2 regions of the Agromyces chitinivorans genome follow, and region 2 is predicted to be linked to the other one. Evidence: predicted binding sites of a transcription regulator. Region 2 holds the regulator's gene; the other holds the start of a gene.
What was found. The regulator HspR, encoded in region 2, represses chaperone genes until heat shock. The targets are predictions, from matches to a motif close to AAGTTGAGTCNNNNNGACTCAACTT.
Positions count from the first base shown of each region.

Region 1: ABZK10_RS08975 (ATP-dependent Clp protease ATP-binding subunit) is a predicted target of HspR. The motif match lies at 3,238-3,262, and genes of this name have one in related genera.

Region 1 is NZ_JBEPJZ010000001.1:1,946,288-1,957,653, forward strand. Features, by position in the region: gene ABZK10_RS08960 (PadR family transcriptional regulator) at 1-7, opposite strand, end outside; gene ABZK10_RS08965 (AAA family ATPase) at 182-1,927, opposite strand; gene ABZK10_RS08970 (DUF4145 domain-containing protein) at 2,366-3,064, shown strand; gene ABZK10_RS08975 (ATP-dependent Clp protease ATP-binding subunit) at 3,281-5,848, shown strand; gene ABZK10_RS08980 (hypothetical protein) at 6,210-6,593, opposite strand; gene ABZK10_RS08985 (flavin reductase family protein) at 6,628-7,155, opposite strand; gene mgrA (L-glyceraldehyde 3-phosphate reductase) at 7,194-8,240, opposite strand; gene ABZK10_RS08995 (LLM class flavin-dependent oxidoreductase) at 8,348-9,220, shown strand; gene ABZK10_RS09000 (DUF8730 family Cys-rich protein) at 9,449-9,604, opposite strand; gene ABZK10_RS09005 (FAD-dependent oxidoreductase) at 9,785-11,366, opposite strand, start outside.
Region 2 is NZ_JBEPJZ010000001.1:969,004-980,369, reverse strand. Features, by position in the region: gene pdxR (MocR-like pyridoxine biosynthesis transcription factor PdxR) at 1-472, opposite strand, end outside; gene ABZK10_RS04535 (pyridoxamine 5'-phosphate oxidase family protein) at 548-1,192, shown strand; gene ABZK10_RS04530 (M1 family metallopeptidase) at 1,245-2,750, opposite strand; gene ABZK10_RS04525 (MFS transporter) at 3,021-4,379, shown strand; gene dnaK (molecular chaperone DnaK) at 4,633-6,513, shown strand; gene ABZK10_RS04515 (nucleotide exchange factor GrpE) at 6,517-7,233, shown strand; gene ABZK10_RS04510 (copper resistance CopC family protein) at 7,245-7,988, shown strand; gene ABZK10_RS04505 (DnaJ C-terminal domain-containing protein) at 8,044-9,042, shown strand; gene ABZK10_RS04500 (heat shock protein transcriptional repressor HspR) at 9,076-9,495, shown strand; gene ABZK10_RS04495 (methyltransferase) at 9,525-10,646, shown strand; gene ABZK10_RS04490 (type III polyketide synthase) at 10,690-11,366, shown strand, end outside.

The DNA.
Region 1 (11,366 bases), 980 kb from region 2:
CGCTCATGATCGACCTCCCGTTGTGCGGGGCCCTGATGGGTCTCGACGATATGTCAACGATATATCGCTCGGGGGATCCGGGCCGAATCAGGATCACCAGCTGTCCCCACGATCTCGTTTTGCAGTCCGGCGTGACGTGCGCTGAAGTGGATCCCGCGGCATCGCGAGTTGGGAAGCGCGGCTATGCTCGCAAGGTGGCCGAAGCGAGAAAAAGCATGCTGGCAAGACCGCGCAGATGATCCTTGCTTGAATCTCTGAGCGCCGTAGTCGCGGCTAACGCGGCATCGGAGACGACCTCTTTCGCCTGATCCCTCAACTCGTCACCAATTATCGGCACTCCCACGGCCAGAGCAGCGTCCGCGAGGTTCCTCGACCACTTCCTGCTTCGATTCGAGAAGTGCTTCTCTGTGAACACCCGCCCAAAGTGTTCTCCAAGCGCACCGAGGTAGACACCTGGTTCGATCAAGTCCTCTAGCTCGCTCTGAGTCTTTCTGCCGCCCAACATGAAGATGTTTCTGTCAGGGAGCAGAGTAGCCTCTCTGATGCGTTTCGCTTCCTCGCGACCTTCAGCATCATCGTCGAGGACCACCAATATTCGACAAACTGTGGACTTCTCACGCTGGATCTGAGCTCGCATTCTGCCAGCGCCCTTGGTTGAACGGAAGACCACTCGTCCGGTGGATACCGAGTGCTCGACGCGTGGCTCGACCTCGGCTAGGAGCTTTGGAATAGATCTTTCGTCAGAAATACCCTCAACTAGAACGACAGTGTCCGCAGAAGCAAGGTTGTCGTGGAGTTGCACACCGAGTGCTTCGCGAATCTGAGCGACGGACTTGGCAGGTCGTGCGGCGTTAGATACGACCAGAACATTGGACTCGACTCGTTCCCGATTGACGAATATCGGGTTGTGAGTCGCCAAGATGACTTGCTGGCTTTGGGACAACTCTTCGAAGAGCGTTTGTAGTTCGTGGACGGATGAGGGATGCAGGTGTGCTTCGGGTTCGTCAACAGCAAGAATGAAGTTCTGACTCTCTGACTTCTCTTGGGCGAACTCTTGGATTAGCGCCATCGTGACGAGGCTCTTGATTCCATCTCCCTTGCTCTCAATTGACGTGCTGGTCCCATCGTTTATCACGAGTTCTTCGACTGTGTTCGTTCGTTGGACGTCCGTCGTATGGATATCGATCGAACTGATCGAGGGAAGGTAGCGTCGAACTGACTCGGTGAGGTCGTCGCCTACCTTGCTCACCGCCTGATGTCTAAGGTCGTTGAGTTGATCGGTAAGGGCCTGGTATTCGTCGGACGCGAGGAATGCTTGCATTCGCATGCGGGCTAGATCGTTCACCAGTGCGAGCGCCTGATCACCGGTGCGGATCGCTGGAACGGATACGAAGGTTAGGCGAGATGTAATGAACTGCGCGATGTCTTTCGCCTTTGCACGGTGTGTAGCCGCACCGCGGCCGGGCTTGACCACGCCGAAGCTAGCAGAGAGTCGACCAAGCGCGAGTTCAATAGGCAGATCACCGTTGCTTGCGATCCCCGTGAACTGAGCAAACTCTCCAATCTCAGAGTCAGTGAGCCGAAACTTCAGGCGGATCGTCGTCGGCCTCGCACCCTTTGTCTCTTGCTTATCTAGCGGGAAGTCCTCGCTCCAGCGGTACCCGGCGGTGGACGCGGCAAAGCGACCGGAACGTCGTGGTCGAAGCAAGTTGATTGCGGCCGGACCTGTGACCTCTCCCCCCTTCACGTAGTTGTCGGGGACGCTGGGCCAGCGCTGGATCAGATCCATACCGAGAGCGACGGCACGAAGCAGGTTGGACTTTCCTTCATTGTTCGGGCCGACGAGGGTTGTTAAGTCGTCGATAGAGAACCGTGTCTGCGCCGTGATTGAGCGATAGTTCTGTACGGATACTTCGGTGAGTCTCAAGCGGGCTCCAATCCTCGAGACAAGACCCTATCGATGCCGCACTCGGATCTGACTGACCACATCGGTGCGGCGTTGGTCCTCACGCGAGGTGAGTACGCGACCGGAAAGCGCTCGGGTACTCGAGCGGCACTAGGCGGGATGCTGAACGGTCGACTAACGTGCCGGCGCCGTAGCCTGGTGACATGAGTCAAGTTCCTTCCACGTTAGGAGTGTCCGAAGCAGTGTTGACGCCAGGCACGTCGGTCCTTTTGGGCTCCAGGATTCAGCTTCCCGGAGCACCTAGAGATAATTCGAGCGGACTCGTCGTGTCGGACCGCGCTCATCAAGAGGTGTGGTTTGGATCAGAGTAGGTATGACGCTCTGCGGAGGTTCGCCGTTGGCCTCGAAGACGGAGAGGAGTGGCCACGTCCAATTTGCCCAACATGTGCGGACGGCTACGTGGCGTTCGGCGAGCCGGCGCTGAGCGAGAATGCTGAATCGCAGAGTTGGCATTCCCACGCCGCATGGGAGCCCATCTGGGTTTTTGGGAACTTCCGGGCGACCGGCCAGTGTGAGAAGCCGAGTTGTCGGCAGGCGATCACTGTTACAGGCGTGTACTCAGTAGATGACGCTTCGGGACGCACTCGTGAGGAGGGTTTTGAGGAGACTGGGTACGTTGACGAGTACTCCGTCTACTACGCGGTCGAGTACTTCAGCCCCCCGCTCACGCTTGTATTGCTTCCCGAGGGCACGCCTCAGGAGGTTTGCCAAGCCGTCGAGCGCGCAGCGAGACTCTTGTACCTCGACCCGGGGCTCGCCGCCACCGCTCTCCGGTCGTCGGTTGAGGGATATCTAACGAGCCAAGGGGTTCCACGAACGAGCAAGAGCGGCGGGTTCCTCTCGCTCGACAAGAGGCTCCAGGATTGGAGGAACGCAACCAGCCACGAGCGAGAAGCCGACCTCCTGCTTGCGGTCAAATGGATCGGCAACTCCGGCACCCACGAAGCGGGCGAGTTGACGGCGCGTGACGTGCTTGACGGCGTCCGATTCATCGATGAAGCCTTCCACTCCCTCTACATCGCTCCCGATGTAGATGCGAATGCGCAGGCTGTAAGCGCGCGTCGAGGTCGCTCGACAACTCAAGTCACCACGTCTTGATGACTCGGCCGATCCGCCCGGGGTCTCATGTCACACCTGCTCTATGGACGGACGGGCTGATTGTGACGCTTGCGAAGAGTGGTTGGCGAGTTGCCCCAAGCAGTCGGAAGCCGTGGGTCTCGTGGAACGTGAGGCGCAAGGGCGATGGGAATAGCCCGGCACACCCTGCGTTGAACTTGAGTACACCACACTCAAGTTTGCACAGGAGGACCCCAGGTGCCCAACGACTTCAACCCCGAGACCGGCGGCAACTCGTTCGATGAGTTCCTCGCCCGGTACCTCGCGGGCGAGCAGGCGCGGCAGGCCAGGTCGATCGACCTCAGCCGCTTCCTGACCGCGCGCACGCAGGGCATTCTGCAGCGCGCCGGACGCTTCGCGCTCGAGCGCGGGCAGACCGAACTCGACGCGCTGCACGTGCTGCGCGTCATCGTCGACGACGAGACCGTCGCGCAGGCGATCACGCGCATCGGCGTCGAGCCCGCCACCATCGTCAGCGCCACCGAGGCGCGGCTGCCCGCGGCATCCGACACCGCCGACGTCGACGCGGCCAACATCACGCAGTCCGCGCAGCGGGCGCTGTTCCACGCCTACCAGGTGGCGCGCTCCAGCGGATCGACCTACATCGAGCCCGAACACCTTTTCTTCGCGCTCGTCATCAACACGGATGCCCCGGCGGGCCAGGTGCTCGCGCGCGCCGGCGTGACGGCCGAGGCGCTCACCCAGGGCGTGCGCGAGACGGTCGCACCCGACGGCGCGCCGACCGAGGAGGGCGCGAGCTCAGGAGCATCCGACACCCCTACCCTCGACAAGTTCGGCACCGACCTCACGGCACTCGCCGTCGACGGCGAGCTCGACCCCGTCATCGGGCGGGCGAACGAGATCGAGCAGACCGTCGAGATCCTCAGCCGCCGCACGAAGAACAACCCCGTGCTGATCGGCGAGGCGGGCGTCGGCAAGACCGCGATCGTCGAGGGGCTCGCCCAGGCGATCGTCGCGGGCGACGTGCCCGAGCAGCTGCTCGGCAAGCGCGTCGTCGCCGTCGACCTGCCCGCGATGGTCGCCGGCACGCGCTACCGCGGCGACTTCGAGGAGCGGCTCACGAAGCTCATGGAGGAGATCGCGTCGCAGAAGGGCGAACTCATCGTCTTCATCGACGAGGTGCACACCGTCGTCGGCGCCGGCGGCCCCGGTGACGGCAGCGGCATGGATGCGGGCAACATCCTGAAGCCCCGCCTCGCGCGCGGCGACCTGCACCTCATCGGCGCCACCACGCTGAGCGAGTACCGCACCATCGAGAAGGACCACGCGCTCGAGCGCCGGTTCCAGCCGGTGCGCGTCGGCGAGCCGTCTGTGGAGGACGCCGTCTTGATCCTCCAGGGGCTGAAGCCCGCGTACGAGGAGCACCACGGCGTCGAGTACACGGATGCCGCGCTGCGCGCAGCCGTCGAACTCGGCCACCGCTACCTCACCGATCGTGTGCTGCCCGACAAGGCCATCGACCTCATCGACCAGGCCGGCGCGCGGCTGCGGCTGCGCCTCGGCGCGAAGGTCGACGTGTCGGCGCTGGTGTCGCGGCTCGCCGAGCTCGAGGCCGACAAGAACCACGCCGTCTCCGCCGAGGACTACGAGGCGGCGTCGCGCATCCGCGACGAGATCGGCCGCGTGCAGGGTCAGCTCGACGAGGTGACGTCGGGCGAGGCATCCGCTCGCCGTGCCTCCGGCGAAGCCGTGATCGACGAGCCCGAGATCGCGGCCGTCGTGTCGCGCGCCACGGGCATCCCGATCAGCCGCCTCACCGAGGGGGAGCGCGAGCGCCTCGCGAACCTCGAGGCCGAACTGCACGCCCGTGTGATCGGGCAGGACGACGCGGTCGCCGCAGTGGCCCGCTCGGTGCGCCGCAACCGCACCGGCATGGGCGACGCGGGCCGGCCCGTCGGATCTTTCCTGTTCCTCGGCCCCACCGGCGTCGGCAAGACCGAGCTGGCGCGCGCCCTCGCGGCGTCGCTGTTCGACGACGAGGGCGCCATCGTGCGCTTCGACATGTCGGAGTTCGGCGAGCGCCACACCGTGTCGCGCCTCGTGGGCGCCCCTCCCGGATACGTCGGCTACGACGAGGCCGGCCAGCTCACCGAGCGCGTGCGCCGCAACCCTTACTCGATCGTGCTGTTCGACGAGATCGAGAAGGCGCACCCCGACGTGTTCAACCTGCTGCTGCAGGTGCTCGACGACGGCCGCCTCACCGACGGTCAGGGCCGGGTCGTGGACTTCCGCAACACCGTGGTCATCATGACCTCGAACCTCGGATCGGAGTTCCTCGCATCGCGCTCGGGCGCGCTGGGCTTCGTGGCGTCGACGGATGCCTCTGGGTTCGCGTCGTCTTCTGATGTGCGGGCGCGCGTGATGTCGAAGCTGCGCGAGGCCATGCGCCCCGAGTTCCTGAACCGCATCGATGAGATCGTGCTGTTCCAGAAGCTCTCGCAAGCCGAGATCGAGTCGATCGTCTCTCTGATGCTCGGGGCCACGCGGGCGCGGCTTGCGGCGCGCGGTGTGGAGTTCTCGGTGACGGATGCTGCGGTGTCGTGGCTCGCTGCGCACGGGTACGAGCCGGAATACGGCGCCCGTCCGCTGCGCCGCCTCATCCAGCGCGAGGTCGACGACCGCATCGCCGACCTGTTCGTCGCGGGCTCGGTGTCGGATGGCGCGGGCGCCGTGCACGTCGACGCCGGCGACGGCGCGCTCGTGGTGGCGCCGGCGCCGGCCGCGCCGCTCGCCGCGGCGGCGTAGCGCCCGCCCCGGGCCGGCGTCACGCTTCGCGCGGCGCCGCCCCGCGGCATCCGCTCGCCATGCCACCACCGAGTACGCCCGGCCGCCCACCCGGCGCCCGGCCGCCCGGCCGCTCGGCCATCTGCCCATCCGCCCACCCGGCGCCCGGCCACCCGGCGCCCGGCCGCCCGGCCACCCGGCGGCCGCTGGTGCGCGAACTGTGGCGGGAACCGGCCCGGACCACAGTCTGCGCACCAGCGCGAGCGCGCCCCAGATGCTGCTGGTGCGCGAACTGTGGGCAACGGTGGGGTTCGCCACGGGTTGCGCACCAGCGGCACGACGAAGGACGGCGGCGCCCCGGGGCGTCCGCTCGCCGTGGCCCTCAGCTGGGGAGCGCCCCGAGCGCGCCGGTGATCGCGACCAGGACGCCCACGAACACCACGGCGCCGACCACGACGAGCGCGCCGAGCACGATGCCGGACACGGCACGACCGCGGCCGCCGGGGCGTCGAGCCCCGAGGATGCCGGTCACGACGGCGACCACCGCGAGCGCCGCCGCGATGACCGCCGTGACGATCGGCCCGAGTATCGCCCAGCTGAGCTTCGACCACGCGTCGCCGGGCAACCAGTCGACCGCCACCGGGATCAGCAGGGTGAGCCCCGCCGCGATGACGGCGAGCACGCCCGCGGTGAGCGACGCGTTCGAACTCGTCGACGCTGCGGCGCGCGATTCGGCAGGCGTCGTGGCGGTCTCGTGCGCGCTCATGCCGACATCATGGACCGCTCGGAGCGATCGCGGGTCAGGAACCGCCCCGATTCCCGTGCAGTTCCGCGTCGTCGAGCTGGAGCCCGCGGAAGGCCGAGCCATCGAACACCAGTGGCCGGGACTCGGGGTCGGCGCCGAGGCCGTGCACGCGCAGGAGCGCAAGCGTGTGGTCGCCCGCGGGCAGCTCGTCGTGCAGCGCGCACTCGAACCAGACCGGAGCGCCGACGATGAACCGCGCCGACGAACCCGTGTGCCGCAGCGGCACGCCGGTGAAGCGCTCGGCGCGGTCGCGGCCGCCGATGCGGCGCGCGAAGTCGCCCTGGTCCTGCGCGAGCACCGAGACGCCGATGCGATCCACCCCGCGCAGCACGGGCCACGTCGAGGAGGTGCGCTGCACGGCGCACGACACCAGTGGCGGGTCGATCGAGACGCCGACGGTGAAAGCGGATGCCACGAGCCCGTGCGTCACGCCCTCGAGCTCCGCGATCATGGCGACCACGCCCGACGGGAAGTACCAGAACGTCCGGCGGAGCTCCGCCGGATCGTCCTCGTAGACCGGCAACTCCGCGGGGGAGACCGCCGACGCCGAGTCGATCCCGTTCAGGCGCCGATCGCGCTCGAGGCCGCCCAGAGGTTGATGCCCAGGTCGACCGCGTGCTCGTCGATCGCGGCGAGCTCCGACTCGGTGAGGGGCGGCGCCTCGAGCGCGGCGAGGTTGGTGCGCAGCTGCTCGACGCTCGATGCGCCGATCAGCGCCGACGTCACCCGCCGGTCGCGGAGCACCCAGCTCAGCGCGAGCTGCGCGAGGCTCTGGCCGCGGTCGGCGGCGATGTCGCGCAGGGCGCGCAGGCGGGCGCGCGTGGCGTCGTCGATCGGCGTGGACGACATCGAGCCGGGCGCCGACGCGCGCGAGCCCTCGGGCACGCCCTCGAGGTAGCGCTCGGTGAGGAGGCCCTGGGCGAGCGGCGAGAAGGCGATGCATCCGACGCCCAGTTCGTCGAGGGTGTCGAGCAGGCCGCCCTCGACCCAGCGGTTCACCATCGAGTACGACGGCTGGTGGATGAGCAGCGGCGTGCCGAGCTCGCCGAGGATGCGCGCGGCCTCGCGGGTGCGCTCGGGGGAGTACGACGAGATGCCCGCGTAGAGGGCCCGGCCCGACTGCACCGCGGTGTGGAGGGCGCCCATCGTCTCCTCGAGCGGCGTGTCGGGGTCGGCGCGGTGCGAGTAGAAGATGTCGACGTAGTCGACGCCCATGCGCGCCAGCGACTGGTCGAGCGAGGCGAGCAGGTACTTGCGCGAGCCGTGGTCGCCGTAGGGGCCGGGCCACATGTCGTAGCCCGCCTTCGACGAGATGACGAGCTCGTCGCGGTAGTGGCGGAGGTCGGTGGCGAGGATGCGCCCGAAGTTCTCCTCGGCGGAGCCGTACGGCGGGCCGTAGTTGTTCGCGAGGTCGAAGTGCGTGACGCCGCTGTCGAACGCCGTGCGCACGATGTCGCGCTGCAGCTCGAACGGGCGCGTGTTGCCGAAGTTCTGCCACAGGCCGAGCGAGATCTCGGGCAGCATCAGGCCGCTGCGTCCGGTGCGGCGGAAGGGCGCGCCGTCGTAGCGGGCCTCGTCGGCGACGTAGGGGGTGGGGAAGGCGGCCATCGTCGGTCTCCTCGGTCGGTGGGTGGCGAACTCACGATACGACCCTGGGGCGAGCGACCGCGCTCCGGCCACGGTGTGGCGTGGGCGGCAGGTGGCAGGCTGGGCCCATGCGACGCATCGGAGCGATCTTCCAGCCCGCCTTCCCGCCCGAACGCATGCGGTCCGCCGTCGAGGCGGCCGACCGCAGCGGGGTGCACGAGCTCTGGGTGTTCGAGGACTGCTTCCGCGAGGCCGCGTTCTCGCAGGCAGCCGCGGCGCTCGCGTGGAGCGAGCGCCTCCGCGTGGGCATCGGTATTGCGCCGATGCCGCTGCGGAACGCGGCGTTGACCGCGATGGAGATCGCGACGGTGGAGCGGATGTTCCCGGGTCGCCTGATCCCCGGGCTCGGGCACGGCGTGCTGTCGTGGATGGGCCAGACGGGCAGCCGCGTCGCCTCGCCGCTCACGCTCATGCGCGAGTACGTGCCGGCCGTGCGGGCCCTGCTCGCCGGCGACGAGCTCACGACGAGCGGGCGCTACGTGTCGCTCGACGGCGTGCGGCTCGACTGGCCGCCCGCCGCCGCGCCCGCCGTGTACGCGGCCGGCCAGGGCCCGAAGACGCTGCGGCTGACGGGCGAGGTCGCCGACGGCACCGTGCTCACCGAGGGGACGACCCCCACGATGCTGCGCGACGCGATCTCGCTGGTGGAGGCCGGCCGCGAGGCATCCGGTCGCAGTGGCCGCAACGACATCGTCGTCTACGTGCTCGCTGCGTTCGGCGGCGACGACGCCCGGGCGCGCATGGCGGGCGACGCCGAGCGCTGGGGGTTCGCCGACGACCCGGCGAAGTTCGTGGCCGGCGACGTCGACGAGGTCGCCGCGGCCGCCGAGTTGCTCTTCGAGGCGGGCGCCGACAGCGTCGTGCTCGAGCCGACGCGCGACGAACCCGACCTCGAGGCGTTCATGGAGCGTGCCGGCCGTGTGGCGGCCGCGCTCGGCTGAGCCTGGCGCGCCGCTGCCGGTGCGCAACCGGTGGTCTCGACGGCAGATCGCCACGGTTCGCGCACCAGCGCTGGCCGCGCGGGCTGGCGTGGCCAGGCTGGTGGCGACCTCGAGTACGCAAAGTGCGGCTATCCGCCTCGGATAACCGCACTTCGCGTACTCTCGCGGGCGCGGGTTGCGCGGCCGCGAGCGGGGCGCGCGAGCGCCGGGGCGCGGGCGACGCCCGCGTCAGCGCGAGAAGAGGCGCGAGAAGAAGTTCGGCTCGGCCTCGTGGCCCTCGCAACGCTGGTTGCGGGGGACGCCGCGCATGACCTGGTCGACGTGCTGGCCGCATCCGGCCCAGGTCGTCTTGCCGCACTTCCGGCAGGTGACTGCACTGCACATGGGTGGTTCTCCGTTTCGTCGGTGACCGGGTGGTCGGGGTCCGGGGGGTCCGGGTTCGGGGTGATGGAGGGGTTCGATGGGCGGCGGGCGGATGCCGCGGGCCGGCGTCGGCCGGAGGCATCCGCTTCGCCTGCATCGAGCGGATGCCGCGGGGCAAGGGGTCCCCGCGGCATCCGGGTCTCAGGCGACGAGCTCGCGCTCGCGGACGATCTCGGTGGTGCCGGCGCGCCAGGTGAGGTAGCCGCCGTCGAGGTTCACGGCCTCGCGCCCGAGCTGGGCGAGCAGGCGCACGGCGGTGTGGCCGCGCTGGCCGACCTTGCAGTGCACGATGAGCCGGCCCTCGGGGAGCTGGTCGCGGCGGGCGCGGATCTCGTCGATGGGGAACAGCAGCGCACCGGGGATGGCGCCCGCGGCGTGCTCGCCACGGCTGCGCACGTCGATGAGGGTCGCACCGGCGTCGAGCTCGGCCTCGAGCTCGTGCCACTGCACCGACGGGGTCAGGCCCTCGAGCGAGTTGCGGTCGACGTAGCCGAGCATGTTCACCGGGTCCTTCGCCGACGAGTACTGCGGCGCGTACGCCAGCTCGAGGTCGGCGAGGTCGGCCGCGGTGAGGTTGCCGGCCATCGCGGTCGCGATGACGTCGATGCGCTTGTCGACGCCGTCGCCCCCCACGGCCTGCGCGCCGAGGATCTCGTCGGTCGTCGCATCCACGATCAGCTTCAGGGCCATCGCCTCGGCGCCCGGGTAGTAGCCCGTGTGCGAGGCGGGGTGGGTGTGGATCACGCGGATGTCGCGGCCGACGCGCTGCAGCAGCTTCTCGTTCCAGCCGGTCGCGGCGATGGTGAGGCCCATCACGCCGACGACGGCGGTGCCGAGCGCGTCGCGCACGCGCACGTCGCGGCCCGCGATCGCGTCGGCGGCGAGGCGGCCGTGGCGGTTCGCGAGGCCCGCGAGGGCGATGAGTCGCTGGTCGCCCGAGATCGCATCGGTCTTCTCCACGGCGTCGCCGATCGCCCAGATCGACGGGTCGCTGGTGCGCAGCAGCTCGTCGACGCGGATGCCTCCCCGCTCGCCGATCTCGAGGCCCGCCGCGGCGGCGAGCGACGTGTCGGGGCGCACCCCGATCGAGCCGAGCACGAAGTCGGCGGGCACCGTGGTGCCGTCGGAGAGCGTGGCCGTGTCGGGACCGAGTTCGGTCACCTGCGTGCCGAGGCGCACGTCGACGCCCGCCTCGACGAGGCGCTCGGCGACGGGGCCGGCCATCTCGCGGTCGAGCGGCGGCAGCACCTGGTCGGCGAGCTCGACGAGGGTCACCTCGAGGCCGCGGTGCAGGAGGTTCTCGACCATCTCGAGGCCGATGAAGCCGGCGCCGATGACGAGCGCGGTGCGAGGCGCGACGGCCAGCTCGGCCATCGCCGCGTCGACGTCGTCGATGTCGCGGAGCGTGAGCATGCGCTCGCCGCCCGGCATCGGCGGGCGCACCGGCGTCGCGCCGGGGGAGAGGACGAGCGCGTTGTACGGCTCGTCGTGCTCGGTGCCCGAGGCGAGGTCGCGCACGCGCACCGTCTTCGCCTCGCGGTCGATCGAGACGGCCTCGGTGCGCACGCGCACGTCGAGGTCGAAGCGGTGGCGGAGCGAGTCGGGGGTCTGCAGCAGCAGGTCGCCGCGCTCCTCGATGACGCCGCCCAGGTAGTAGGGGAGGCCGCAGTTGGCGAACGACACGTGGCCGCCGCGTTCGAGCACCGTGATCTCGGCGTGCTCG
Region 2 (11,366 bases):
TCCCGGCCGCGGCGGCCGCGCGCCAGGCGGCGCGCCAGGCACGCGCGTCGACGCGCGCCGTCGACGGGCGCCCGGGCCGGAGGTCGATCGCACCGGGTTCGATGGCACCGGGTTCGATGGCACCGGGTTCGACCGTGCCTGCCGGGAGTGCGCCGGGCTCGGTCGCCCATGCGACGCCGTCGTGGTGCGGCCGGCGCGCGGTCGCGTCCGCCGCGGCGTGCGCGTCGAGGGCGGCCACCCGCGTCGGTGCGCCCTGCCGGGTCTCGAGGTAGCCCTCGCCCGCCAGCTGCTCGTACGCGGCGACGACCGAGCTGCGCGAGACGCCGAGCTCGGTCGCGAGCCGCCTCGTCGACGGCAGCGGGTCGCCGGCGTGCAGCGCGCCGCCCAGGATGCCCGCGCGCAGGCCCGCGACGAGCTGCACGCCGATGGGGCGGGCGTCGTCCGGCACGAGGGTGAGGAGCGGTCCGTCCATGGCACCCCACTGGTCTGATCGAATCGTCATCGACTGGACTGCCGACGCGACCAGTATGCCCCGCACGATGGTCGCATGCCCGCCACCGCCCCGCCCCGCCGCATCCGCCGCCTGGGCGACCGCCAGGTCGTCGACCGCCCCGCCCTGCACCGCCTGCTCGACGAGCAGCTGGTCGGCCACCTGTCGGCGGTCGTCGACGGCGCCCCGGTGGTGATCCCGATGGCCTACGCCCGCGACGGCGAGGCGCTGCTCGTGCACGGCTCCACCGGCGGCGGGTTCGCGCTGCGCGCCGCGGCATCCGGGTCTCCGGTGGCGTTCGCGGTCACGGCCCTCGACGGCATGGTCGTCGCGCGCACGCTGTTCGACCACTCGATGAACTACCGCAGCGCGGTGGTCTACGGATGCCTCGAGCCGGTCGACGACGACGAGGCCGCGCTCCTCGCGCTGTCGGAGCGGCTGCTGCCGGGTCGCACCGCCGAGGTGCGCGGCAACACCCGAAAGGAGCGCGCCGCGACCCGCGTGCTGCGGCTCGCGCTCGACGACGTGGTCATGAAGGTGCGAGCGGGCGGGCCGGGCGACGAGCCGGAGCAACCGGACGAGCCGCCGCAGTGGACCGGCGTCGTGCCGCTGGCCGCACGGTGGGGCGAGCCGGTCGCCGCCGAGGGCACGCCGCCGGGCGTGCCGGTGCCCGCATCGGTGCGGGCGCTCGCCGGGGGCTGAGCGCCCGCACCCGGCCGGACTCGGCGCGTGCGGGGGGTCGTGGGCCCTCGGGTCAGAGGACGGGCTTCTCCGGGGTGTACAGCCAGGTCTCGAAGAGGTCGTCGAGGTCGAGGCCGGAGACCTCCTCGTACACCGCCTGGAAGTCGTCGGTCGTGGCCGACCCGTCGTCGTAGCGCTCCAGCCAGAGCCGGGTCGCGGCGAAGAAGTCGTCGTCGCCGACCTCGAGGCGGAGCGCATGCAGGGTCGCGGCGCCGCGGAAGTACACGGCACCCGCGAAGAGCCCGGTCGGCCCCGGGTCTCCGATCACGTCGCTCCAGGCGGGGTTCCCGGGAGCGAGCGCCAGCACGTTCTCGAACTCGTCCTGCGCGGTCGGGCCGCCCTGCTCCTCGTCCCACAGCCAGGTGGCGTAGGTCGCCCACCCCTCGTTCAGCCAGATGTACTGCCACGCCTCGGGGCTCACGGCGTTGCCGAACCACTGGTGGGCGAGCTCGTGCGCGACGGTGCTCTCGCGTGCGACGCTCGAGTACACGGGCCGCGTCTGGGTCTCGAGCGCGTAGCCGACGGAGTCGTCCTCGACGATCGAGCCGTAGGCGACGAAGGGGTAGTCGCCGAACAGCGACTCGAAGAACGCGATCATGGCGGGCTGCAGTGCGAGGCTCGCATTCGTCGTCGCGAGGTTGGACGACGTCAGCCCGTCGTCGACCGCGTCGATGATCGGCAGGCCGCTCGCGGTCTCGCTCTCGCGCAGTTCGTAGTCGCCGACCGAGGCGGTCGTCAGGTAGCTGGCCTGCGCGTCGGGGGCGTCCCAGAACCACGTCGTCCAGCCGTCGGCGGTCTCCGCCGGCTTGGGCTGGATGCCGTTCGCGACGGCGACCTTGCCCTCGGGGACGGTGATCTCGAACGCGTAGGTCGCCTTGTCGGTCGGGAGGTCGCTCACGGGATACCAGGTCATCGCGCCCTCGGGCTCGTTGACGACCATCGCGCCGTCGCGAGTGGTGACCCAGCCGTACAGGGCGCCCTCGATGTCCTGCGGACGGGTCGTGGTGCCGCCGTACTCGACGACGACCTCGACCTCCTGCCCGGCCTTGAGCTTCGGGCGCGGCTGGATCGTCAGCTCCCAGGCACGCGCGGCGCCGTCCTGCACCTGCCAGAACGCGGCTCCGTCGACCGTCTGCCCGGCTGCCGGCGGGGCGATCGAGGCCGCCGGCCTGCCGTCGACGGTGACGGCCGTGACGTCGAGTCCGCGCAGGTCGAGGTTGAAGCGGTCGAGGTCCTGCGTCGCGACCAGGTCGATCGTCGCGACGGCGTCCAGGTCGCCCTCGACCGGTGCCGGGCTCGCCGCGGGCGGCGTGTACGTGAGGTCCAGGTCGTAGTGCTGCACGTCGTAGCCGCCGTTGCCCGCGTACGGGAAGTACGGATCGCCGCCGCCCTCGTCGCCGGCGGTGTACTTCGGCTGCCCCGGCGTGCCGGGTGCCGCCACCGCGCCCGCCGCGCCGAACCCCGCCAGTGCCAGCGATGCGACGGCGATGCCGCCCACCAGCCTCGTGCTCGACCCCATCGTGCGCTCCCCTCGCTGTGCTGCCCCCGCGCATCGCGCGTTCCCGAACTCTACGGTTCCCGCTCGGCGAGCGGAAGTCCCGGTCGCGTACGTGCGGTGCAGGGCAGGGCGGGGCGGCGCGGGGTGTGCGGTGTCGGGGGCGGGGGTTAGCATGCCCGGGTGCAGGGGGATCGAGCAGGCTCGGATGCGACCGGGCCGACGGGCGACGCGACGACCGACGCGGGCGTGCAGGGCGCGCCCGCGGAGCATCCGGAACCGCCGCCCGGCGGCATGCGCGTGTTCGTGCAGGTGCTCGCGAACACGCTCGTCGCCAACGTCACGACGAGCTTCCTCTGGTTCGCGCTGACGTTCTGGGTCTACCTCGAGACGCGGTCGGTGCTCGCGACCGGCATCATCGGCGGCGTCTACATGCTGCTCGTCGCCGTGTTCTCGATGGTGTTCGGCACGATCGTCGACCGGCACCGCAAGCACGCGGTCATGGTCTTCTCGAGCATCGTGACGCTCGTCGCGTTCTGCGTCGCGGGCGTGTGCTACCTGCTGCAGCCCGAGGCGGCGCTCGTCGACCTCGGCGGGCCGTGGTTCTGGCTGTTCGCGGGCATCATCCTCTTCGGCTCGGTGATCGAGAACATGCGCAACATCGCCCTCTCGACCACGGTGACGCTGCTCGTGCCGGTCGAGCGGCACGCCAACGCGAACGGCATGGTCGGCACGGTGCAGGGCATCGCGTTCATGGTCACGAGCGTGTTCTCGGGGCTCTCGGTCGGCCTGCTCGGCATGGGGTGGACCCTGCTGGTCGCGATCGTCGCGACGGGCGCCGCCCTCGTGCACCTGCTGTTCCTGAAGATCCCCGAGGAGCAGCCCGTCGCCGAGGACGGCCGCGCACCGGCGATCGACGTCCGCGGCAGCATCGCCGCGATCCGCGGCGTGCCGGGCCTGTTCGCCCTCATCGTCTTCACGACGTTCAACAACCTCATCGGCGGCGCGTACATCGCCCTCATGGACCCGTACGGCCTGACCCTGTTCCCGGTCGAGGTCTGGGGCGTGGTGCTGGGCGTGACCTCCACCGGCTTCATCATCGGCGGGGCGGCGGTCGCGAAGTTCGGGCTGGGGCGCAACCCCATCCGCACCATGCTCCTGGTCGTGGTCGGCATGGGGGTGCTCGGCGCGGCCTTCACGCTGCGCGAGTGGTGGTGGCTCTACGCGGCCGGCATCTGGGTGTACATGGCGATCGTCCCGGTGGTCGAGGCGGCGGAGCAGACCGTCATCCAGAAGGTCGTCACCTTCCGGCGGCAGGGTCGCGTGTTCGGGTTCGCGCAGGCGCTCGAGTCGGCTGCGGCGCCGGTGACCGCATTCCTGGTCGCGCCGATCGCCGAGTTCTGGGTGATCCCCTACATGGAGGGGTCGGCCGGGCGGGCGACGTGGGGCTGGCTCCTCGGCGAGGGCGACGCGCGCGGCATCGCGCTCGTGTTCCTCTTCGCCGGGCTCGTCCTCGTCGCCGTCGCGCTGGTCGCGTTCACCACGCGCTCGTACCGACTGCTGTCGGCGCAGTTCGACGACGCGACCGGGTCGGTGCCGGCGGCGGAGCCCGTCGTGGAGGAGCCGGCGCCCGGGGCCCGCCCCGGCGCCTGAGCGACCGCGCGCGCCCGTCCACACGCCGTGGGCTGCGAATCCTGAGTGCGCGCCGTGAGTTGAGTCGATTCGACTCAACTTTGGCCCGCGAGATTTGACACCCGATTCGGGCGGTGTGAAACTTGATTCGTCGAGGCTCAAGTCTTCCTCGACGCCACGACTTCGACCCGGGCCCACGCCCGGATCACGTCCGGACGCGTCGCGTCGCGGGGCATCCGCGCCGTCGCATCGGACACGTAAGGAGATGCAACACATGTCACGTGCAGTCGGAATCGACCTCGGAACGACCAACTCCGTGGTCAGCGTCCTCGAGGGTGGCGAGCCCACCGTCATCGCGAACGCCGAGGGCCTGCGCACCACCCCGTCGGTGGTCGCGTTCACCAAGGACGGGGAGGTGCTCGTCGGCGAGACCGCGAAGCGCCAGGCCGTCACCAACGTCGATCGCACCATCTCGTCGGTCAAGCGCCACATGGGCACCGACTGGACCACCGAGATCGACGGCAAGAAGTACACGCCGCAGGAGATCTCGGCACGCATCCTGCAGAAGCTCAAGCGCGACGCCGAGCAGTACCTGGGCGACACCGTCACCGACGCGGTCATCACCGTCCCGGCGTACTTCAACGACGCCGAGCGCCAGGCGACCAAGGAGGCCGGCGAGATCGCGGGCCTGAACGTGCTGCGCATCATCAACGAGCCGACCGCGGCCGCGCTCGCCTACGGCCTCGACAAGGGCAAGGAGGACGAGCTCATCCTGGTCTTCGACCTCGGCGGCGGCACGTTCGACGTGTCCCTCCTCGAGGTGGGCAAGGACGACGACTTCTCGACCATCCAGGTGCGCTCGACCGCCGGTGACAACCGCCTCGGCGGCGACGACTGGGACCAGCGCGTCGTCGAGCACCTGATCAAGCAGTTCAAGTCGTCGACCGGCGTCGACGTCTCGAAGGACAAGATCGCGCTGCAGCGCCTCAAGGAGGCCGCGGAGCAGGCGAAGAAGGAACTCTCGTCGAGCATGTCGACGAGCATCCAGCTCCCCTACCTCTCGCTCACCGAGAACGGCCCGGCCAACCTCGACGAGACGCTCACCCGCGCCCAGTTCGAGAACATGACCTCCGACCTGCTCGACCGCACCAAGAAGCCGTTCGACGACGTCATCAAGGAGGCCGGCATCAAGGTCTCCGACATCGCGCACGTCGTGCTGGTCGGCGGCTCGACCCGCATGCCCGCCGTCTCGGAGCTCGTGAAGCAGGAGACCGGCGGCAAGGAGCCCAACAAGGGCGTGAACCCCGACGAGGTCGTCGCCGTGGGCGCCGCGCTCCAGGCGGGCGTCCTCAAGGGCGAGCGCAAGGACGTGCTGTTGATCGACGTCACCCCCCTGAGCCTCGGCATCGAGACCAAGGGCGGCATCATGACCAAGCTCATCGAGCGCAACACGGCCATCCCGACCAAGCGGAGCGAGACGTTCACGACCGCCGACGACAACCAGCCGTCGGTCGCGATCCAGGTGTTCCAGGGCGAGCGCGAGTTCACCCGCGACAACAAGCCGCTCGGCACGTTCGAGCTCACCGGTATCGCCCCGGCGCCGCGCGGCATCCCGCAGGTCGAGGTCACCTTCGACATCGACGCCAACGGCATCGTGCACGTGTCCGCCAAGGACAAGGGCACCGGCAAGGAGCAGTCGATGACGATCACCGGCGGCTCGAGCCTCCCCAAGGAGGACATCGACCGCATGGTGCGCGAGGCCGAGGAGCACGCGGCCGAGGACAAGCAGCGCCGCGAGTCGGCCGAGACCCGCAACTCGGCCGAGCAGCTCGCCTACTCGACCGACAAGCTCATCACGGACAACGAGGACAAGCTGCCCTCCGACGTCAAGGACGAGGTGCAGGGCGACGTCGACGCGCTGAAGACCGCGCTGGCGGGCGACGACGACGAGGCCGTGAAGACCGCGTTCGACAAGCTGTCGCAGTCGCAGCAGAAGCTCGGCGAGGCGATCTACGCTGGAGCCCAGGCGGACGCCGCGGCCGGCGCCGCCGGCGAGCCCGGTGAGGACGCCAACGCGAGCGGTGCCCAGGCCGACGAGTCCGACGAGGACGTCGTCGACGCCGAGGTCATCGACGACGAGGACGAGAAGAAGTAGGACATGGCTGACGAGAACCACGAACGCGAAGAGCCGATCATCCGCGACAAGCGGCGGATCGACCCCGAGACGGGCGAGGTTCGGCAGCCCGCCGCCGAGTCGGCCCCGGAGGACGGGGCCGACTCGGGCGGTGCCTTCTTCGAGCCCCTCGAGGGTCCGGACGTCGAGACCTCGATGCCCCCGGCCGACGACGCGGATGCCGACGCGACCGATGCCTCGGGCGACGACGGTGCGGAGACGCCGGCCGACGACGAGCCGCTGACCGTCGACGACATCCTGAACGCCGCGCAGGCGGAGGTGGACGAGCCGACCAGCGAGCACCTCGCCGACCTCAAGCGCGTCACCGCCGAGTACGCGAACTACCGCAAGCGCACCGAGGCGAACCGCGAGGTCGAGCGCGAGCGCGCCGTCGGCAAGGCCGTGGCCGTGCTGCTGCCGGTGCTCGACGACCTCGACCGGGCCGAGAAGCACGGCGACCTGGAGGGCGACGCGCCCTTCGCCACGATCGCCGCGAAGCTGCGCGGCGCCGTCGAGAAGCTCGGCCTCTCGCCGTTCGGCGAGGCGGGCGAGGCGTTCGACCCGCAGCGGCACGAGGCGATCTTCCAGCAGCCGAGCGACGAGGTCGAGGTCGACACGGTGGCCGACGTGGTCGAGACCGGCTACTACCTCGGCTCCACGCTGCTGCGTGCGGCCAAGGTGGTCGTCAAGACCCCGCAGTAGCCCCGGAGCCCGTGGGCGGGGAGCAGACGGAACGGCGGGAGCCGCGCGACGCGCGCGGCTCCCGCTTCCGCATGTCCGCCGCGCGGCGGGTGCTGCCGCCGCTCGCCGCCGCCGTGGGACTGCTCGTCGCCACCGGCATCGCCGCCCTCGTCCCGTCGACGCCCGCGTGGGCGCACGCGTTCCTCATCGGCACCACGCCCGCCGACGGCGCGACGGTCGACCGGGTGCCGCAGGTCGCGCTCGACTTCGACGAGGACCTGATCGACTTCGGCCCGGACGTCGACCCGTCGTCGGTGCTCGTGACCGACGCGGCCGGCCTGCACTACGAGACCGCGTGCGCGACCACGACGGGTGCGCGGATCACCGTGCCCGTCGCGCTGGGCGAATCGGGCGCGTACACCGCCTCCTGGCGGTCGGTGACGATCGAGGGCCACGTGATCCGCGGCACGGTCGACTTCACCTACGAGCGCCCCGAGTTCGACGTCGCCGCGGAGGGCGCGGCCGAGCCGCGCTGCGCCGTGACGGGCGCGGTCGGCGGTGGCGACGCCGGTGCGGCGGGAGCGCTCGGCATCGTCGGGCTCGTGGCATCCGCCGTCGTCGCCCTCGGTGTCTCGGTGACGCTCCTCGTGGCGCGACGCCGGGGCGCGCGGCGCCCGCGTGGGCGCGGCCGGCACGCGGCTCCGCCGATGCCGGCGGGCGCTCGGGATCCGGGTGCGGACGAACCGTTCGCGCATGATAAACTTGAGCGCAGTTGACTCAGGTTTCTTGCGGAGCGCCGACGGCCTCCGGACACGTCGAAGGGAGGCGCCGTTGGCAAGCCAGGACTGGTTCGACAAGGACTTCTACAAGGTGCTGGGCGTCTCCAAGAACGTCTCCGAGGCGGAGCTGAAGAAGGCCTACCGCAAGCTCGCCCGCACGTACCACCCCGACTCCAACCCCGGCGACGCGGCGTCCGAGGCGAGGTTCAAGGAGATCAGCGAGGCGCACTCGGTGCTCTCCGACCCGGAGCAGCGCAAGGAGTACGACGCCATCCGCGCGATGGGGTCCGGCGCGCGCTTCACCGCGCCCGGGGCGTCGGGCGGCACCGGCGGGTTCGAGGACGTCTTCGGCGGCATGTTCGGCGGCGGTGCGCGCGGCCAGCAGTACACCTACACGCAGGGCGGGCCCGGCGGCGGGTTCGAGGACATCCTCGGCGGCATGTTCGGCTCGGGTCGGTTCGGCCAGACCTCCGGCGGCTACCGCGGGTACGGCGGCCCGAGCCGCGGGCAGGACATCACCGCGAGCACGACGCTCGACTTCGTCACGGCGACCCGCGGCGACCAGATCACCCTGCAGGCCGACGGCGGCAGGCCGATCACGGTGCGCATCCCCGCGGGAGTCGCCGACGGGCAGAAGATCAAGGTCCGCGGCAGGGGCCGGCCGTCGCCCGACGGCGGCGAGGCCGGCGACATCGTGCTCACCGTGCACGTGCGCAAGCACCCCGTCTTCGAGCGGGACGGGCTCAACCTGCGGGTCACCGTGCCGGTCACGTTCGCCGAGGCCGCGCTCGGCGCGACCATCGAGGTGCCCACCCTCGGCGGCGACCCGGTCAAGCTGCGCGTCGCGCCCGGCACGCCCGGCGGGCGCGTGCTGCGGGTCAAGGGCCGCGGCGTCGAGACCAGGAAGGGCACCGGCGACCTGCTCGCCGTGGTCCAGGTGGCGGTGCCCTCGCACCTGTCCGGCGACGCGGAGGCGGCGCTCAAGCAGTTCGTCGACCTGGTGCCCGACGACAACCCCCGTGCCGAGCTGCTGCAGCGCGCACGCCAGTAACCTGCATCCGAGCGCTCGACGAGAGGAGACGGCATGGACGAGAGAAGCCCGATGTTCGTGATCTCCGTCGCGGCCGAGCTCGCCGGCATGCACCCGCAGACCCTGCGCCAGTACGACCGGCTCGGCCTCGTGTCGCCGTCGCGCACGCCGGGCAAGTCGCGCCGCTATTCGATGCGCGACGTCGTGCAGCTGCGCGAGATCGCCGCGCTGTCGGCCGAGGGCGTGAGCCTCGAGGGCATCCGGCGCGTGCTGCAGCTCGAGAACCGGGTCGCGCACCTGGAGGAGCGGGTGCGCGAGCTCGAGGGCGCGCTGGCCGACGAGATGCTGAACCGGCCCGGATCGCGCGTGTTCGCGTCGAGCTCCGAGGGCGAGGTCATCTCGCTGAAGACCGGCACGCGCGTGCGCCGGCAGAACCAGGTCGTGGTGTGGCGTCCGCTCGACCCGCGCAGCTGACGCCGGCCGCGCGCCGGTAGCCTGCCAGCGTGGACTTCGATGCGCTGCGGCGCGCGCCCGACACCGAGGCCGACGGGCTGCGGGCCTGGGACGCGGCCGACCGGCTGATCCTCGACGAGGCGGAGGGCGAGCTGGCCGCGGCGGGCGACGGCGAGGTCGTCGTGATCGGCGACACGCACGGCGCGCTCGCGCTCGCGGTGGCCGAACGGGGGCTCCGCGGCATCCGGGTGCACCAGGACGCCCTGCTCGGGGAGCGGGCGATCGTGCGCAACGCCGAGCGGCTGGGCGTCGCCGACGCGGTGCGCTGCCTGCCGCTCGACGCCGGGCTCGTGGCATCCGCTCGCCTCGTGCTGCTGCGGCTGCCCCGCGCGCTCGACCAGCTCGACGAGATCGCCGGGCTCGTCGCCGCCTCCGCGCGCGAGGACGCGGTGGTCGTCGCCGGCGGCCGCATCAAGCACATGTCCGTCGCGATGAACGACGTGCTGCGCCGCCACGTCGCCCGCCTCGACGTCTCGCACGCCCGGCAGAAGTCGCGCGTGCTGCTCGCGCGCGAACCGATCCGCCCCGACGCGCCCTCGCCGTGGCCGGCGCGCGCGCACGACGATGCGCTCGACCTCGACGTCGCCGCCCACGGCGGGGTGTTCGCGGGCAGCACCGTCGACATCGGTACCCGGGCGCTGCTCGAGCACCTCGCCCCGGTCGTCGATGCCGCGGCGCCCGACGAGGCGATCGACCTCGCGTGCGGCAGCGGCGTGATCGCGGCCTGGCTGGCACGGCGGATGCCCGGTGCCCGCGTGCGCGCATTCGACCAGTCCGCCGCCGCGGTGGCGTCGACACGCGCGACCGCCCAAGCCAACGGCGTCGCCGACCGCGTCGACGTCGCGCGGGCCGACGGCCTCGAGGCGGTTCCCGACGCGAGCGCGCGCCTGGTCGTGCTGAACCCGCCGTTCCACTCGGGCGCCGCCGTCACGACGGCGCTCGCCGAGCGGCTCTTCGCCGACGCCGGGCGCGCGCTCGCCCCCGGCGGCACCCTCGTCGCGGTCTGGAACTCGCACCTGCGCTACCGTCCCGCCCTCGAGCGCCTGGTCGGCCCGACCCGGCAGCTCGCGCGCACCCCGAAGTTCACCGTCACGGCGTCGACCCGCCGCTGAGCACCCCCTATCGGGGAGGCGCCGGGCATGCCTACAGTGGGGCATGACCGTGACGCTCCGGGGGTTGCAGACGGCGGTCCCGCCCACAGTGCTCATCCAGGACCAGGTGCGCGACGTGTTCGCCGCGCAGCCCGGACTCAACCGGCTCGCCCAGCGCATCGTCGGCACCTCGTTCGACGTGTCGGGCATCGAGACCCGGCACACCGCCATCGCCGAGCTCACGAACGACTCCCGACCGGAGACGCCGGAGTTCTTCGACAACGTCTCCGGCGAGCTGCTGCTGCCGGGCACCAAGACCCGCAACGAGCTGTACGCCGAGCAGGCGACGTTGCTCTACGTCGAGGCCGCGCGGCGCGCGCTCGAGGCGACGCCGGGCATCGAGGCATCCGACGTCACCCACATCGTCACGGTCTCGTGCACCGGCTTCTACCAGCCCGGCCCCGACTACATGATCGTGCGCGAGCTCGGCCTGCCGACCTCGGTGCAGCGCGTGCACCTCGGGTTCATGGGGTGCTACGCGTCGATGCCCGCGCTGCGCACCGCGCGGCAGTTCTGCCAGGCCGACCCCGACGCGGTCGTGCTGGTCGTGAGCGTCGAGCTGTGCACGCTGCACCTGCGGTCGTCGACCGACCCCGACACGATCGTGGCGTGCTCGCTGTTCGCCGACGGCGCGGGGGCCGGCATCGTCACGCAGCGTCCGCTCGCCGCGGGCGAGCGGGC